2 regions of the Shewanella goraebulensis genome follow, and region 1 is predicted to be linked to the other one. Evidence: predicted binding sites of a transcription regulator. Region 1 holds the regulator's gene; the other holds the start of a gene.

Region 1 (6,140 bases):
ACTTTGTGGCAAATGGATTCCCATACCGGAAAGCGTATGGTTTACGATTGAACCACCGCCACTGATGTAGGCGTAGGTGAGAATATAAAGCACGAAGGTAATCGACAGGCCGTTAACAATACGCCAAAACTGGCCTAAGGTAACTTTGGTTAAGGTGTCAAAACTATCACCTGGTTTAAAGTGTAAGTTAGTCTCAAGCAACATTAAGCCAGACACCAACATACAAAACCAAATACCTATCAGTACTGCGATTGAGTAGCCAAACCACATACCGGCACTGACGACAGGAAGGGAAAACATGCCAGCACCGACCGTGGTACCAGCAATAATCATTGCGCCGCCTAACAAAGATTTATTTTTCGGCTGCGTTTGTGTTGAACTCATAAAGTTATTCGTTACCCATGTTCCATAGTCACACTGTCGACTATGGTTTTACGAACAGATAGTCGCAACATACCATTGGCATGATCGCGGATTCGGATGACAGCAAATTGATTGTCACTACCCGATAAGTGCCCTAATTCTTTTAATTTTACACTCAAATTATTGTAGAGTTTTTTATCATAAAACTCTGGCGCAGTAATTCCGTGTAAAGCACCTAAACGCTGAGCTAGCATGTGGCTCGCGCTTTCTAGATCTGAACGTTCAATATCCGGTTTGTAAGCCAGTAAATTAAAGATAATCGCGTAACGTTGTAATGTCTCACTGACAGTTTCAGACAATAACATTAACTGGGTAATATTACCTTGATTGACTTCAAACTCAGTTGTTCCGGTAATTAGCCCTTGCTCAACAAACAAGTCTAAAACATGATCTACATAAGCTGGTAAATCTTCAATCCCCATAAACAATTCTGCTTTTAGTAATGGGTAAAAATCATTGACGATGCTATGGATCTTCTCACGGCTATGTTCTTCGTATTGCACTAAACAACTAGCAATTAACGAAGGTACGGCCATCAAGTGAATAATGTTATTACGGTAGTAACTCATTGCAATGACAGCATGCTCTTCAATCGCAATAATTTCACCAAGCTGATCGCTAGTTGAAGTGAACTTTTTAAGCGACAAACATTGTTCAACCACTTCAGTAGGGTTACCTTCCGCCACTGAGGTATAACCGGTATAAGGCACCTCTTTTAATAGCTTAAGATATAAACCTAGCTGTCTTTCAAGCTCACCGCGCTCCAGCGCATTTTGCTCAGAAGCCAATAACACCATACTGGTTAGTGTGACTGAACTAGCCGCAGCAGCGCTATTAATGTTAGTCATCACTTTATTGGCAAGTGTATTTACCGCTGGGGTTAACCAAGTTGGTTTTTGCTCAGGATCTTGAGCAATTTCTTCGCGCCAATCAGGTGCTTGCTGGTTTAAGAATTGCTGCACGTTAATTGGCTCACCAAAGTTCACATAACCTTGGCCAAAGTTACCTAATTTACGCAGTGCACCAAATACCTGCCATACCGATTCTTTTTGCTTTTTCTTACCGCTTAATTCTTTGTGATAAGTCGATACTTCCATCACGTGATCGTAGCCTAAGTAAACTGGCACCAGCGTTACAGGGCGCTCGATACCTCGTAGTACACTGTTCACTGTCATTGCTAACATGCCAGTTTTAGGCGCAAGCAAACGGCCTGTACGTGAACGACCACCTTCAGTGAAGTACTCAACTGAATAGCCTTTGGCAAATAGTTGATCTAAATACTCTCTGAATACTGCGGTATAAAGCTTATTACCGTTAAAACTACGACGGATAAAGAAGGCACCACCGCGGCGGAACATCGGCCCTGCAGGCCAAAAGTTCAAGTTAATACCAGCCGCAATGTGCGGAGGAACCATCCCTTGATAATAGAGGATATAAGATAGTAATAAGTAATCCATGTGGCTACGATGACATGGCACATAGACAATTTCGTGACCATCATGATGCAGTTTACGAACTTGCTCAGCACTCTTAATGCTAATGCCGCTGTATAACTTGTTCCATAACCAAGTTAAAAAGCGCTCTGCAATACGAATCAGGTTATCTGAGTAGTCAGCTGCGATTTCATCTAAATATTCAATGGCCTTTTCACGCGCCTTTTCTTCAGAAATCTTCTTGTTTGCTGCTTCTTCTTGAATCGCTTTGGTGATCGATTCAGATTTGAGTAACGAGTTAAACATGGCTTGACGGTTAGGCAACTGTGGCCCCGTCATCACTTTACGTTGACGTCGGAAATGCACGCGGGCAACACGAATTAACTTGTGAGCAATGCTGACATCAGTACCGTGTTCATCGGCCATATAACGTAAAGACATGGCATTTGAGAATTGAATAAAGTTATGACGACCTAAAAATAAAATCATTAGCCACTTGCGTAGCCAAGTCGGATTTTCACGCTCAAATACTGCAGCTGTCATGGTGTCATCTTCTTTACCCGGGATACGTCCCCAATAAAGGCTAACTGGCACCAATTGAATATCTAACTGCTTATTCTTTTGGTGTAAGTCGAGTAATTTGGTGAAGTTAGCAACAAACTTCTCGCCACTATGACGTTTGCCAAATAAGGGTTTACGGCCTTCAACACACACAATTCTTGGCGTGTTCAGCCCATCGATGTCCAAACGCTCATAAGGACTAGGTAGATTGTACTTTGCAGTAATTTCATTTAGTGCCGCGATATCACTCAGCGACTCTGTCTTCATGACATAGACCACTGGTTTTTCAGGATCTAGGTTTAAGTCAGCGAACGGATCTTGAGGTACAACAACACTGTGTACCATTAGTTTCTGAATCCAACGCAACGATTTAGCAATGATAGAATCTGGTTTTAGCATGAGTATTCGCATTATCAACAACGATTTATTGCGCATAGGATACCAGAATCTAGGTGGGATTCACTAACCTGCGTATATGTAGTTAACAATTAAGCATCAAACTAAATCCCTTTAAGGCTAATTATATAAGCAAATAAGTCGCTTATTTATACTTATCAAAAGTGAACATCAGTACTGTATAAATATACTGTATCGACAAAAAACCGAATCATTTGTTTATCAATGTTAATTTAATCAAAATAAATCCCCCTCCAACAGCAACAATATAAATAACTGTTTTTAAACAAATTTAAATTTTGCCAATCTGTTAAAAATGAACTTTAATCGGTATCATCCTTAAAATTCATTGGTTAATACTTGCACGACCAAGGATACTGTATATAATGACAGTCACTGTATAAAAAAACAGGAATCAACATGAGACCTTTAACGCCACGACAAGCTGAAATTCTAGAACTAATTAAATGTAATATTGCCGAGACAGGTATGCCACCAACTCGTGCAGAAATTGCCACTAGATTAGGCTTTAAAAGTGCTAATGCTGCTGAAGAGCATTTAAAAGCACTTGCTAAAAAAGGTTGTATCGAAATTATTCCTGGTACTTCACGCGGCATTCGCATGATTCAGGAAGAAGAGGAAGTCGAAGAAGGATTACCGCTTATCGGTCAGGTTGCGGCTGGTGAACCTATCCTCGCAATGGAACATGTTGAACAGTACTTTCAAGTCGATCCTGAAATGTTCAAACCTAATGCTAATTTCTTACTACGCGTTCGTGGCGACAGTATGAAAGATATTGGCATTATTGAAGGTGACTTATTGGCTGTGCACAAAATGCAGCAAGCCAAAAATGGACAAGTTGTCGTAGCTCGTGTTGACGATGATGTCACCGTTAAACGTTTTGAAAAGAAAGGCAATGTTGTTTATCTGCATGCAGAAAATGAACAATATTCGCCGATAAAAGTCGATTTAACTTGCCAGAGTCTCACCATTGAAGGACTTGCTGTTGGCGTTATCCGAAATGGAGGTTGGTTATGAACACATTATTAGGTAATGCACCACGTCACCCTGGCTTGTGGGTAGACATGACATCAGCCACAGCGCCTGTTAAACAAGGTATTGAAACCAAACAAAGTGCTAATCAAGGCATCACTGAGCTAACCCAGTTATGCAGCCAGTTAGCAGTGTTAAGCCAACAAGGCCGTTGGATTGTATTAATTAATCCACCACATATTGGCTATAAGCAAATATTGGCCAATGCCAATGTTCGTATGGATCGAGTATTGCTTGTTCATACCAAAGATGAAGTTGAAACACTTTGGGCAATGGAAAAAGCACTAACAAGTGGTACTTCCAGTGCGGTTATTACATGGACAACACCATTAGATGCTCGCGATAATCGTCGCATTCAGTTAGTCGCTAAAAGTGCTTTGGCACAAGGTGTAATCATTGAAGATGTAAATACTCACTTACATGATGAACATATGAGCGACAATACTTTAGCAGCACCATCACGGTTAAATTTATCTGCTTTCCACTAAACTAATCTCTCTTAAAAAAGCCCTTCATTACTGTGAAGGGCTTTTTTTACGCCTTTTTTCAGCAAATTAGATGATAAAGTGATCTTGATCAATATTTAATCTCCAAGTAATGTAGTTAACAAGAGGCTAACAAATTGTTATCACTCTTGAGTTAGTAAAACGATAAGAAGCTACAAAACGCTGTAAAGATTGTGCTGGTACCATGCGGTATAGAAAGCCTTGAATAAAAAGCGTCAATTTAAGAATTGAAAAGTTCAGTATTAGGTACAAGTGTGGCCACCATAACCCAATAAAATAATCGAGTATTGATACTCGCAGCCACCGTGTACTTTGAAGTGATCAAACTTTTTCGGGAATTAGAGAAGTTTGCATAGAGCAGAGTATTACTGTGTGACTTTTCCTTGTTGTTATTGCAAATCGCAATTGGCAGAGGAGTGGTCTTGTGAAGCGATTGTTGTATGGATTAATGGTGCTGCTATTTGCAGTGCCGCTTGCTGCGGCTGATATGCCGCTTAACATGACACAAGGTGTGACAGAAATCAGTGGTAGGGTTTATGACCTCCATATGATTATTCTATATATCTGTTGTGCGATTGGTGTTGTGGTCTTTGGGATCATGATTTACTCGATGATCTATCACAGAAAATCTAAAGGCGCTAAACCTGCCGATTTTCATGACAGTACCAAGGTTGAAATAGCATGGACTGTCGTGCCATTTATCATCCTTATCGGTATGGCAATTCCTGCCACTAAAACTCTGATAGCTATGGAAGATCCTAGCGATGCAGATTTAACCATTAAAGTTACCGGCTCTCAGTGGAAGTGGCATTACAGCTATTTCAATGAAGACGTCGAGTTCTTCAGTTTGCTTTCAACTCCAGCAGATCAAATCCAAGGTTCTGCTGAAAAAACTGAAACTTACTTGCTAGAAGTTGATAAGCCGCTCGTATTACCAATCAATCGAAAAGTGCGTTTCTTAATGACCAGTGATGACGTTATTCACTCATGGTGGGTGCCTGCTTTTGCGGTTAAAAAAGACGCTAATCCAGGTTTCATTAATGAAGCATGGACACGCATTGATAAAGTTGGCACCTACCGCGGCCAATGTGCTGAGTTGTGCGGAAAAGATCACGGCTTCATGCCTATTGTGGTCGAAGCACTTTCTGAAGCCGATTATGACCAATGGTTACTTGACCAAAAGCAGCTAGCTGTCGATGCTAAAGCTGCTGCAGAAGCCTCGCTTTCGCAAACACTCACATATGATGAGTTAATGGCTCAAGGTGAGCAAGTCTATATGGGCGTTTGCGCCGCATGTCACCAACCCAATGGTGCTGGTCTTCCTGGTGTTTTCCCATCTCTTATTGGTAGCCCTCTGATTAAGGGGCCTGTTAGCGATCATGTTGATATTGTGGTTAACGGTAAATCAGGCACTGCGATGCAGGCATTTGCTAAACAGCTTACTGCAACTGAAATTGCTGCAGTTGTGACCTACGAGCGAAATGCTTGGGGTAATGACTCTGGCGATGTAGTGCAAGCCGCTGATATCAATGGTGGCGGTTCTGCGGCAAGTTCAGCGGATTCCGCTACTGACCAAGCCGCAACGCCTGTGACCCTTCCTGCTGAAATTAATCCTGAAAATGTTGAACAAGCCGTAACCGAAGCCGCTGCAGAAGTTGTGAAAGAAGTTAAAGCTGAAGTCGTACTAGATGATTTAACCATGGATGAACTCATGACCATGGGCGAGCAAGTCTATATGACCAATTGCGCTGCATGTCATCAGGCTGCA
Region 2 (6,140 bases), 2.2 Mb from region 1:
CAAACTAGTTTGTTATCCAGTTTTCTTTATTGCTTGAGATTAACGACAACTCACTTGAGGAATGTCTTGCCAGCAAGTGGTGTATTGGGGGGTAAGCAAATCTCGGCGCATATGCCATTTACCGCTAATACCCTGTGCAGCAACAAACATGGAGTCAGTTCCATAACGTTGATTGAGGTTGTCGCAAACTTGCATCAAAGCGGGATCTTTAGGTGGAGTAAATAAATCGCCTTGTAAATGCTGAACTGGTGATAGGTCGAGCAATCCTATACCGATTTTGTAATAGCGAGTATTGGGGTTAAATAACTGACTGCCGATACGTGTTGCATGTCCTATTAACTCACAACTGTCATTTGTTGGGGAAGCGCAGCGATAGTGGTACTTAAAGCCATTAGGCTGTTCATCATAGGGCGAGTTCTTGGCAAAAATCAGTAAGCTACTGGCGGCTGAACCTTGTTTTCTTGCTTTTGCTGCAGCAATAGCGGCATGTTTACTCAAGGCTTGAAGTAAAGATTCTTTATCTGTGATACGTTCGCCGACACTACGGGTTGAAAAGATTTGTTGTTTATCTGCGCGAGCGCTATCCCAGCCTTTACACTGCTCACCGTTAAGTTCGCGTACTGTGCGCTCTATTTCAATGCTAAAGCTTTTTCGCACAAGTCCGGGTTGGAGCTTAGACAGTGCTAGTGCATTATGGATCCCCATTTGTCGCAGCTTTTTACCAATGCGAGAGCCAATTCCCCATACATCAGTGACTTGCATGCTGGCTAGAATATTGTGTCGCTGTTGGGCTGAATTTATATAGCACACGCCGTTATAGCCATTAAGTTTTTTTGCTGCATGGTTTGCTACTTTGGCTAAGGTTAAGGTTTCACCTATGCCCACGCAAACGGGTAAGCGAGTCTCTTTCCATACAGCACGGCGAATATGCGCAGCATGGGTAAGCAGACAGGGAATGGCAGGATAGCTTTGTTTGAAGGATAAAAAGGATTCATCGATGGAATATATGTGTTGCTCGGGGGCAAAACGGCCAATCACCTCCATCATACTGTTAGAAAGTGAACCATATAATTCATAGTTAGACGAGAGTGCAATGACCCCAAGCTTCTGACAGAGATCTTTTACTTCAAAGAAAGGGCCAAACTTACCAATGCCTAGTGCTTTTGCTTGGCGATTAGCTGCGACAATACAGCCATCATTGTTAGATAACACAACAATAGGGCGACCGCGCCACTCTGGCCTAAAGACCTGTTCTGCACTGCAGTAAAAAGAGTTGGCATCGACTAAAGCGTACATTATCTAATCACCTGCAAGTATCGGGCTTTGGCGATGGCAACGGATAGAACGGATCACCACACCTTCAACGCTAAAATTATCGTGTTCTTGGATTAAAACACTATTGTGACTGTCGTTGGCTGATAGCAATAATCGACGTTTAGTATCAATTAACTTACAGACAAAGCTGCCGTTATAGTTCGCCACGATGACATCATGGTTTTCAACACTGACATGGCGGTCCACAATCAAAATGTCTTTATCAAATATCCCTATTTTCTCCATCGAGTCTCCACTAGCTTGACCTATAAAGGTGGCACTTGGGTGCTCAATTAGTAGCTCATCTAAACTTAATGGTAGTTGGCGATACTCGGCGGCTGGGGATTCAAATCCAGTGATCCCTGCGCTAGCCAAAATAGGAATGACATTCATAAATTTCACATTCTAAAGTAACTGTATATTTATACAGTATTATAGTGTTCCCCGTGAAATTGGCAATATTTTCCGTTTATTCGTGCAAATGTTAGACATTTTGTAGGTTATTTACTCGCAATTGAAATGAGGAAAATTTAAAACATCTGTAGTGAGTTTAGAAAGTTAACGACTTGTTCAGCTTAGGTTTAGCAAAAGTAGGTAAAATAGTCATCAAATTAGCTGATTCGCAAAACGTGATTGTATTGAGAAGCTGTATGAGGCAATTGTATAGCGTAATTGAATAGCGAGATAACAAGCATCAATGAGTGTCACTCAGATAAACGTTAGCTAAAAAATACAATTACAATTACTGGCATATAAAGGTAACTATTAAACTTTGGAACCAGATAAAGTGGTAACAGTAAACGACTGTACTTGCATACAAGAATTGATTTAAAAGGAAAACAATATGAAAAGATTAATGATGGTTGCCATGTTTGCTTTTTTCTCTGTGGCAGCGAATGCCAGCTACTCAACTCAGCAATCAGTTGTTATTCAAATCGATCAAGCTAGAGCCAATATTGAAACTGCAGTAAGTTGCTCAATTGTCTACTCGCATACACCAATGGCAACAGAAGCTGACTTCTACAAAGGGGTCGTCTATGAAAACTACTCTAATCTTGTTGAGCAATTAGTATTAACGGGTCAATCAGAAACTCAAGCCAGACAAATGGCTATGGAGCAGGTGGTTTCACAAGCACAGCACATGGAAAAACTACTCGATAATGAAAGAGCTGGTGGTAAGGCACAGTTTACCCAACTGTTAAAGCAGACTGCAGTACAAAATCAGTGTGTTCATTATGCCAACCTTTGATGCTAGTTAAGGCTGTTCTCAATTCGATGTATTGATTAAAGTGATATTTGATTGATTTAACATCTTAATGTGCAATTAATGAACACATAACGGTGACCGGGTATGGTAATTGCTGAATGCTACTCAGCTCGGTTAGTTTAATGTTAAGAGGTTAATTGCTGCCATTACTGACTCAATCTATTGGACATTTATTGTAAAAAACGCTGATTGTTATCAATAACGCACTGGCTGACAGTTTGTGGGTTATTGTCTCGATTAACGAGCCAACACTCATCATAAATGGAGCAATAGCATAGCTCTATCGAAATTAAATTATCAGCAGCTAGAATGTTATCAACCTTATCGCCACGATAAATGACAGGATTTATTGTTTTCTGTGCAGGTAAAACAGTCTTCCCGACATGAGATTGCACTATTGTTTTAAAAATATCGAGTTCACGCCACTTTGAAAGGTATTGTTTGCCATGCTTTATTTTTGCGTACTTAATGATGGCTGGACCAGTACCATTGTTAGAAATAATATATTTGAACAAGTCATTATCATGACTCCGGGCAATTTCAACACTAGGCCATACTGAAGCGCGAGCATAGGCTCGATCGATAGAGGCGGAATAGATTGAAGTAAATGTCGTCACTATGCCAATGACTAACGCTGAGAAAGCAACAATCATTTCTGGATTTTGATACCAATGTTTTTTATTGGCGGGCTGTTGCTGAATAAGTTGCTCAATTTTAAGTTGTATATCAGTTAAACTTTGCTGTTCACTTTGGTCTTTATTTGTAGCGCTACCACTTTCCATGTAGTTAAGTCCCCTTTAAACTTGAATATTCTTTTTTAAAGAATCCTACCTATGTTAATGACTTGTGACAAGTGCAGTGTCAATGAATCCTAAAAAAATAAACAATCAAATGCTAATGAAAACTCCAATAAAATCAGATGTGTGACGAGCATCAAATCCGCCTGCGACACATTGTCGCACTGTTCAAAATTCTCGTTGAGCAAAGTAAGGAAGTTTGAGAAAAAGTGCCTATATTAATAAAAAACGGGCGCAACGATGAAACATAACACCACAATATTAGCTGCAGTGATTGCTGCAGTATTAACCCCCCAAGTCGCTTTTGCCGATCACCCATCCAAAAATCAACAAGAAGGCTGTGATGGTGATAAATGTGATGATTATATTGTTGTTACTGGTGAGCTGATGAGTGAACCAACAAAAGTCACAACTGATCCTAAAAAACCGCGTTTACCTTTACCTGCGTATGATGGTGCAGGGTTCTTAAAAACAATTCCAGGATTTAGTATTAGCCGTAAAGGCGGTGCCGGTGGCGACCCATCATTGAGAGGCATGGGCGGTTCAAGAGTCAGCATTGTTGATGATGGTCAACATGTTTACGGAACATGTGGCGGACGTATGGATCCACCGACGGCTTATATATATCCAGAAGCTTATGATGCAATTACTGTGATTAAAGGACCGCAAACAGTTAAATACGGGCCAGTTGGTTCGGCGGGTACTGTGCTATTCGAAAAAGATCGCCATAGTTTTTCAGAAAAAGATATAGAAGGAAGAGTCAGCATGACTGGCGGCTCTTTTGGAAGAGAAGACTATTTAGTTGAAATTAAAGCAGGAACAGAAACGCATTATATTGACTTTGATGCGAATAAGTCTCAAAGCGATCATTACGAAGATGGTGATGGTAATAAGGTGCAGTCGAGTTATGACCGTAATAATTATAATGTGGCGCTTGGCTGGACTCCGGATGAAGATACAGTTGTTGAATTATCATATGGAAGCTCAAGCGGTGAGGCCGAATATGCTGATAGAGCCAATAAAGCTCGTCAAATAGATAATGAGAACTACACCTTGCTAGGGCAGCGCGACTTTGACTTATCTTGGCTTAATACTATTGAGTTTCAACTTTATACTAATGAAAATGATCACATCATGGATCAGTTTGATCAGGGTGTTAATTCAGGCGTGAATGTTCGTCGTGAAACTTCAGGTGGTCACTTGTGGTTTGATTTAGCCTTAAGTGATAATTGGGACACTGTCATTGGTATTGATTACATGGACAGTAATCATGAAGGCAGAAGCATAGATAAAGATATTGATAATGGTCTTGATGATTTACTGTCAAAGCCATTTGATGAAAACATGAGTTATCAAAATATCGGTTTGTTTTTTGAAGCAAGTTACAATATGAGTTATCAATCAAGTCAGGGAAAAATCTTAACGGGTTTACGAGTTGATCAGTGGGATACAGAACTGCACGTAGGCCAAAAGGGTCAACGCGAAGATGATCTCGTGAGTGGTTTTATCCGATATGAACATACTTCAGGCAATAGTCAGTACTATATTGGTGGCGGAAGAGCTGAGCGGATCCCTGATTATTGGGAATTCATGAAGGCTGATGATGGCAATATGTCTAATAAGGCATTTGATTTAGAACCAGAAAAAACCACACAAATCGACCTTGGCTGGATTTACCAAAATATCGTTGAAGTGTCGTCGGCCTTTTATTATGGCAAAGTTGATGACTATATCTTGATTGACTCCAACACCACCAAAACATCAGCTTACAATGTCGATGCGACTATATGGGGTGGTGAACTTGGGGTTATGTATCCTTTTAATGACCAATGGTCGGCGCAAGCCACAGTTAGTTATAGCCATGGCGATAACGATACTGACAACACACCACTTGGGCAGATTTCACCACTTGAAGGGCGAATTTCTGTTAATTACGAATCTAATAATTGGACCGCAGGATTGTTCTGGCGAATGGTCGCGGCTCAAGATCGAGTGGCCATTGGCCAAGGTAATATTTCAGGTCAAGATTTGGGTGAGAGTAGCGGTTTTGGTACCTTGTCAGTAAACGGTTCGTGGAAGCATGATGACTTGCTAGTCAGCTTTGGAGTAGAGAACTTATTTGATATTACCTACGCTGAACATGTTAGTCGCTCTGGTGCAGGTAACGATATTCCAGGTAGCGAACCTATGTTTCAAGTTAATGAGCCAGGTAGAACGGCTTGGGTGAAACTAGATTATACCTTTTAGTACAGTGACATCTCTATAAAATGAGAAAAGGGTTTCAGACATACTGAAACCCTTTTTAAATAAGATTTTAATGGCTTAAGTCATTAATCATTAACTTCTTGAACATTAACGACTAATTGCTCCCAATTACGTTGATTATCTATTTCAAACTGAGCGCCTTGCTCGTCAGCCCATGTAAAACGGGTAATCGCAGATGTTTTGCTGGTGGCTTGATATAACCAGTACGCTTCTGCTTTTAACGCTTCTTCAATAGGTTTATCGATTGATTCATAAACGGTTTGTTTACAAGCGTTAATAGATTCAGCTGGGAATAATGCAATGCGGCGTGCAAGGTTTTCAACATACTCACCAATTTCATCAGGCTCCAATGCTTTATTGATAGTGCCGTATACTTCTGCTTCGTCAGCTGTAAAATCTCGAGCACTTAGAATAATTTCAAGCGCACGGCCTAAGCCAGCTTGGCGAGCCATACGAGATGCACCACCGCCACAGGGTAATATACCCATTCCGACTTC

The links. The regulator LexA, encoded in region 1, represses DNA repair genes until DNA is damaged. The targets are predictions, from matches to a motif close to TACTGTATNNNNATACAGTA.
Region 2: a site for LexA is predicted at 1,727-1,746, ahead of QPX86_RS10180 (LexA family protein). Genes of this name have one in related genera too.

What each region holds. Positions count from the first base shown of each region.
Region 1 covers NZ_CP126972.1:4,645,771-4,651,910, forward strand. Annotated here, with positions in the region: gene mtr (tryptophan permease) at 1-384, opposite strand, end outside; gene plsB (glycerol-3-phosphate 1-O-acyltransferase PlsB) at 396-2,816, opposite strand; gene lexA (transcriptional repressor LexA) at 3,234-3,851, shown strand; gene QPX86_RS19595 (cell division inhibitor SulA) at 3,848-4,354, shown strand; gene coxB (cytochrome c oxidase subunit II) at 4,797-6,140, shown strand, end outside.
Region 2 covers NZ_CP126972.1:2,428,937-2,435,076, forward strand. Annotated here, with positions in the region: gene QPX86_RS10175 (Y-family DNA polymerase) at 40-1,296, opposite strand; gene QPX86_RS10180 (LexA family protein) at 1,300-1,707, opposite strand; gene QPX86_RS10185 (hypothetical protein) at 2,159-2,563, shown strand; gene QPX86_RS10190 (hypothetical protein) at 2,752-3,363, opposite strand; gene QPX86_RS10195 (TonB-dependent copper receptor) at 3,619-5,625, shown strand; gene QPX86_RS10200 (enoyl-CoA hydratase/isomerase family protein) at 5,709-6,140, opposite strand, start outside.